3 regions of the Pseudoalteromonas sp. CO348 genome follow, and region 3 is predicted to be linked to each of the others. Evidence: predicted binding sites of a transcription regulator. Region 3 holds the regulator's gene; each other region holds the start of a gene.
What was found. Region 3 encodes sigma-54, which starts transcription at its own class of promoters, with help from an activator protein. Its sites were predicted from a motif close to GTTGGCACGNNNNTNGNNT; they were not measured.

Region 1: the regulator sigma-54 is predicted to act here: its motif matches at 1,470-1,488, upstream of EXT48_RS11300 (LPP20 family lipoprotein).
Region 2: the regulator sigma-54 is predicted to act here: its motif matches at 1,131-1,149, upstream of EXT48_RS02865 (DUF3192 domain-containing protein).

What each region holds. Positions count from the first base shown of each region.
Region 1 is NZ_SGPI01000021.1:237,374-239,645, forward strand. Features, by position in the region: gene flgM (flagellar biosynthesis anti-sigma factor FlgM) at 43-366, shown strand; gene flgN (flagellar protein FlgN) at 359-787, shown strand; gene EXT48_RS11300 (LPP20 family lipoprotein) at 862-1,338, opposite strand; gene EXT48_RS11305 (flagellar assembly protein T N-terminal domain-containing protein) at 1,544-2,272, shown strand, end outside.
Region 2 is NZ_SGPI01000010.1:43,338-45,609, reverse strand. Features, by position in the region: gene EXT48_RS02870 (D-2-hydroxyacid dehydrogenase) at 83-1,030, shown strand; gene EXT48_RS02865 (DUF3192 domain-containing protein) at 1,228-1,608, shown strand; gene EXT48_RS02860 (hypothetical protein) at 1,741-2,079, opposite strand; gene EXT48_RS02855 (diguanylate cyclase) at 2,271-2,272, opposite strand, start outside.
Region 3 is NZ_SGPI01000032.1:108,446-110,717, reverse strand. Features, by position in the region: gene ptsN (PTS IIA-like nitrogen regulatory protein PtsN) at 1-32, opposite strand, end outside; gene hpf (ribosome hibernation promoting factor) at 34-321, opposite strand; gene EXT48_RS16480 (RNA polymerase factor sigma-54) at 351-1,850, opposite strand; gene lptB (LPS export ABC transporter ATP-binding protein) at 1,897-2,272, opposite strand, start outside.

The DNA.
Region 1 (2,272 bases), on a different contig from region 3:
CGATAACAAGGCTGAGAGTATAATTTTATTGGGTCTACAATCATGGTTAATCAAGTTAACGGTCAGAATCAGTCTACATCCGTTGCTAATAATGTTAAGCAACAGAAAGCTGAATTGCAAAGAAATGATGCCAATAGCGCATCAGTTAAATCACCAGCTACACCGAAAGCAGCGGCGGATTCAGTCAGTCTGACTCCACAAGCGCAACAGCTGAAAACAGTCAACGAAAAAGCGCAGCAATCATCAGGCTTTGACGACAAGAAAGTCGAAGAACTGAAAAAAGCGATAGCAGAAGGCAAGTATCAAGTTGACGCGGAAAAACTCGCCAAAAACATAGCTGCATTTGAGTTCGAAATATATGGATGATTTGGTTCGGCTTTGCCACCACAAACTTTCAGAACAAATCTCGACGCTAGAAGCGATGACCCAGCTTCTAGCGCGTGAGCTTGACGAGCTTGCGTCCCGACGTGGCGACAATTTAAAAGAAATCGCTCGTGAAAAGCTAACTCTCATTTCAAAACTGCAAAAGCTCGACAATGAATTGTCAAAAACTGAGTCTCACGTCTTTGAACACAATGAAGTAGCCCCGCTCGTCGCTAAAGTGCGAGCATTACTCAGTGAGTGCCAAACCAAAAATGAAATCAATGCTAAAACGGCTCATCAGGCCAATGTAAGCACACGTGAACTAAAAGGGATCTTAATTGGCGCACCAACTTCGATTACATATGGTCAGGATGGTAGTGTGAAAAGTAGCGACAGTGAGTTAGTACGTAATCTAAAGGCGTAGCCACGCCAGCCATATTTTAGTTTTGAAGAACAACCGAAGTGAAGCGCATTAAGTAAGCAACATGCGATGGGTGCTTACTTAAAGCTGTAAGATATCTTCTTAATTTTCTGCGGCTTGACTTGAGTAATATACAAATCATAAACGCGTTTCATATCAAGCTCTAATTCCGTAGCGTAAGTATCACCAACAGCGTAACTTTTCAGCACCTTAGCTCCTCGTACGAGTCCATTTACTTGGCTCTTAAGGCCGTCGTTTTGGGCAATAGCACCTTTTACCGTAATAGTGGATGTCAAATTCTGGCCATAGAGTTGCTCAGCCAATTCTCGATAGGCTTCTAATTTTGAGACTTTAATGGCCATCAGCTGCTTCTCACCCGCAGTTTTACCCGGCTGAGCACTCAAAGGCGCGTACCCCACTGCCCGTAAAACAGGAAAGGTTTCCGGTTGCACCGTTTCATATTCAATGTGCTTGTCAACGAGGCTTGAACAGCCACTGAGTCCCGCTAGCGAACAAACCATAACAACTGCACTGATAGAATTAGTGATACGCATTTCACCACACTCCGCTACAATAAATACCAATCAAAATTTAACACTTCCCCAGCATCGTGGTCTCGCAAGGGTTGTTGTGGTTTCATCGAGTATTGGCAATAAATAAAAATTAACTTTCATGATCTATGATTATGCACGAACCTTGCCAAAATTTGGCACAGGTATTGCTGAGTTAAAGAGTAGTTTTTGATCTGGGCATTTAAACATGAAAAAGCAATTCACGATCAGTCTATCACTGTTGTGCATCACCTTAACTAATCCAGCTTATGCCGAATGGTTTGAAGTGACCGGCATGGCTGACGTTAAAAATGGCGATCATCAAAAAGCCAAAAGAAAGGCCGTAAACGACGCCATCACACAAGCATTGCTGTTTTCTGGTGCTTCTGTGAGTAGTGTACAAACCGTCACCGATGGTGTGCTCACCCAAGATCAACTTAAGATCCGCTCAAATGCCGAAATCCAAAGCGCCAACGTGATTGCTGAAGCAAAAGTCGGTGATTCATGGCAAGTAACATTGCATATCGATATTACCCCACAAAGTACTCAGTGCCCAACCAGTGCTTACAATAAACAGGTTGCAGTCACACAAAGCCAGCTAAAAAATAAACATCAAGCAACTTTAGGTCAAATTTTTGACATAAATAAAGCCGTGAGCGAGCGCCTATATCAAACAATGACTGAACAAAAGTCGAGCATAGAACCCGTTCCCTATTTTGCACAGACCATAGATGTTAGCCGCTTTTTCAGTCAACGTTTTGATTATAATGAGCAGCTAATCGAGACCATTACAGCAAATACCAACAGCCAATTTGTACTACTGAGTCAAATTACTGATATTGCTAGTGTCGATAAACTTAATAGTGACCTCGCATTTTGGCAAAGCGATAAATACTTAAGAAGCTTCAAGGTAGACTTTGCGCTGTTTGATGCACTT
Region 2 (2,272 bases), on a different contig from region 3:
CCAAGTCCTGAAGATTATCCTAGTCGACATCACAAGTATAAACCTTAGAGTTAACTCCAAAGTCAAGAAAAGGATAAAAATAATGCAAATCGTGGTATTAGACGCTAAAACCCTTGCAGGAACCGATCTTTCTCCCATTGCCAAACTAGGCACATTAACGTCTTACGACACCACACCCAGTGAGGACATCATCACACGCTGTAAAGATGCAGCAGTCATCATCACCAATAAAGTACAGTTAACTGAACAAGCAATCGCGGCGTTACCACAATTACAATTGATTTGTGTTGCGGCCACAGGCGTCAACAACATCGACTTAGCAGCTGCAAAAGCCCATCAAATTGCGATAGCCAATGTGGCTGGTTACTCCACCCCTTCTGTAGTGCAGCACACCTTTACTATGCTTGGTAACTTAATGACAAATATTCATCGTTATCAGCAAGACTGCCATGCAGGGCTTTGGCAACAAAGTGACATGTTTTGTCGTTTGGATTACAGCATCAACGAAATTGCAGGCAAAAACTTTGTGATCGTAGGCCATGGAACGTTAGGAGAAGCCGTTGCAAAAGTCGCACAAGCATTTGGAGCTCAGGTAATTGTTGCCGAACGTAGGGGCGTAACTGAGGTTAGATCAGGACGAATGGCTTTTGAAGAAGCACTGCAGATTGCGGATATTGTATCGATTCACTGCCCGCTTACCGCTGAAACAGAAAACCTGATTTCAAGTGCTGAGTTCGCCCTACTTCCAAATCATGCCTATATTATCAACACCGCAAGAGGCGGAATAGTCAATGAGCATGCGCTGGTCGATGCACTAACTAACAAACAAATAGCTGGTGCTGCTGTGGATGTCCTCACTCAAGAGCCGGCGCAAGCAAGCAATCCTCTCGTTCAATACCAAGGGGAAAACTTGCTTTTAACACCGCATACGGCATGGGCAAGTAAAGAGGCCATCGAACGTTTAGTCGGCGAAATTGCCATTAATATTGAAAGTTTTGTGGCTGGGACAACGAGAAACCGAGTGGTCTAGATTATTGTTTTAGTGAGTGATATCACTAAATGTTAGTGAAAACCATCAACTATAAACTGATTAAAAACCAGCAACAAACTGATATTTATAAACTTTATTAGTTGGCAAAGAGTTTGCAACTCTTGTGATAATTCAAGCAAAAACAAATGGCTGTTTGCATTATTTGCTCAGCAACAAAATTAAAAAGGAAAACAACAATGAAAAAATTAATGTTAGTGGCTGCGCTTAGCTCTACTCTATTATCAGGCTGTATCGTTGCTGTATCCGACGGTGAAGTAGAGCACAGTTGGGCTTCTGAATACAACTCGTCTAACTGGGAACATAAACAGCGTAAAAATCGTGACAAGATTGCCAACCTTGAAATGGGCGCGTCTTACTCATCAGTAAAAGACATGTTTGCAACCCCTGATTTTAGCGAGTTGGTGTCAAAAGACGGCGATAACTATCAAGTGCTGTACTATGCAACCAACAGTAAACACTCAGACGGCAAAGTAACAAAAGATGAGTGCACGCCATTGGTATTCAAAAATAACCAACTGGTTGGCTTTGGCGACAACGCATTAAAGCAAATTCAGTAAGACTTTATCGCACCAAGGATGGTGAATAATCAGAGTAAACTGACGCACAGTTGTGTGTGGCCAACTCCTTATTTTCTTGTCATCTTAATAAGTTAAAAACAAAACAGAGCCAAACTTTAATAACCCAGCCTATTAAGCTGAACTGTCCTCTGATACCAGCTCATACCTATACTTCCATTCGAAATAGGCAAGCATGATGACAAACATAGCTTCACAAACAATAAAAGCAACACCAATTAGACTTGCAACGTTAAAATACTGAACAACCACTCCAGCGCAGACTAGCGCCCAAAAAAGATTGCCGAACACTAAAAGCTGCAAATGTTTTATGTTCTTCGCTTTTTGAATGGCAAGGCTAAAAGAGTACGCGCCATACAACAGATTTGATAATGCGATAAAGATAATGGTTTGTTCAGGTATATGATAGATCGCACCAATCATTGAGTGGAAAAGCAATACGATTAATCCCACGGATATAGCCGCGATACAGTCCACCCAAATTATTTTACGCCGTATATCCATAGAATAAACCTAACACCACACCAAAAGGCACAACATACTCGGTTAAAGATCTATAAAGCATGAGCATAGCCAAGCTTTATGCAGTGCACTTATGGTCTGAATGCGAATATGCTTTCGCTCCTGTATATGGCTTTAGATATTT
Region 3 (2,272 bases):
CAGTCCTTGTTCACTAATTCACTTAATTTCATCTTAGTGTCGAGTGAGCTTCTCTTTGTGTTTAATAACTTGACGATCTAGCTTGTCGATAAGGCCATCAATTGCGGCATACATATCTTGATGCTCTGTTGATGCAAATAGCTCGCCGCCGTTTACGTGTAATGTTGCTTCTGCTTTTTGTACTAGTTTCTCGACATCAAGGATCACATGCACGTTATTGATATGATCAAAGTGCCTTTCTAGCTTCGCAAACTTGTTGGTGACATAGTCTCTTAATGAGTCAGTAATTTCTACATGGCGACCAGTTAGATTTAGTTGCATAAGCATTTTTCCTTCTTGGGTTTTACGTCTTATATCAAGCTTTTACGCTGATTTGACGGTGGAATGGCTAGGGATTCACGATATTTTGCAATCGTACGTCTCGCTACCTTAATTCCTTGCTCAGCTAAGATATCTGCAATTTTGCTGTCACTCAATGGCTTCGCGGTATTTTCTGCAGCTATCAGCTTTTTGATAAGTGCTCTAATTGCTGTAGAGGAGCACTCACCTCCATTTTCTGTACTTACATGGCTAGAGAAGAAATACTTCAGCTCAAATATTCCCCGAGGTGTATGCATGTATTTTTGTGTTGTCACACGGGAAATTGTGGACTCATGCATCTCAACCATTTCAGCAACATCATTTAGCACCATAGGGCGCATTGCTTCGGGGCCATGTTCAAAGAATGCCTGTTGTTGTTGCACAATGCAATTGGTAACTTTTAATAATGTATCATTTCGGCTTTCTAAGCTTTTAATAAACCACTTTGCTTCTTGTAAATGTGAGCGAATAAACTGACTATCCGTACTGGATTTCGCCGTTCTAGACATCGCAGCGTAATGGTCGTTTACTCTTATTTTAGGCATAGCATCAGGATTTAGCTCTACGACCCAGCGACCTTTTACTTTTTTCACTGATACGTCAGGGATCACATATTCAGGCTCTTCATGAATAATGCTTGCCGCTGGTTTTGGGTTAAGGCTATGAATTAACGTCATGACCTCTTTGAGATCGGCTTCTTTAAGGCGCGTTTTCTTAGCCAAAGTTCGATAGTCACGGCTGGCAAGCAAGTCGATATGCTCTGTCAGGATCATTTTCGTTTCGGCAATCCATGGTGTATCTGGGGCGAATTGATTTAGCTGAATACACAAGCATTCCTGTAAACTGCGCGCTGCGATACCGACAGGATCGAAAAGCTGAATACGTTTGAGCACGGCTTCGACTTCATCCAGCTCGATAGGCTCTTCGCTACTTTCATCATTAATGCTTTCTAAAATCTCTTCGCAAGACAGTGTTAAAATGCCTGACAGGTCAACGGCTTCAATAATCGCAATTGCAATCGCTCTATCTGTTGGACTAAATGGCGTCAGCTCAAGTTGCCACATGAGATAGTCGTGGAGAGATTCAGAGGTTTCCCCTTGATAAACATTATCGTCATCGGGAAGTGGGCCTGAGCTTGCAGCGGGCGCTGCGCTCATATACTCATCCCAAGTGACATCCATGGCAAGGTCATCACTGACAGTGTCTTTACTCATGGCGGTATCTGAGTCTATTTCATAGTCACTAACCTGCGCTTCATCGCTTGAATCTTGATTGTCGTCAGCACTGCTCTTTTCTTGGCTGTGTTGGTCAGCGTTTTCGCCGTCAGTATTATCACCTTCTTCCACTTCCAACAATGGATTGCTGTCTAATGCTTCTTGTATTTCTTGTTGCAGATCCAATGTACTAAGCTGCAGCAAGCGAATGGCTTGTTGCAGTTGTGGAGTCATTGTAAGTTGCTGCCCCATGCGCAGCTGTAATGATTGCCTCATGTATCTCTAACAATCCTTTTTAACAGTTATTAATACTACGTCTTAACTATAGCTTGAATTGTTCGCCTAGGTAGACATCTCTTACGGTTTGATCTGCCAAAACATGTTCTGGCGTGCCTGCAGCGATTAACTCACCATGTGAAACGATGTAGGCTTTTTCACATACGTCCAGCGTTTCTCTAACGTTATGATCGGTGATTAGCACACCGATACCGCGGTTTTTTAGGTGCTCTATGATTGTCTTTATATCTAACACCGAAATAGGATCAACACCAGCAAAAGGTTCATCTAACAGGATAAACTTAGGATTAGCGGCTAAAGCGCGAGCAATCTCTACGCGTCTTCTTTCGCCTCCCGACAATGCCATGCCCTGTGAGTCGCGAATGTGTTGAATATTAAATTCGTCAAGTAACTCGTTTAGT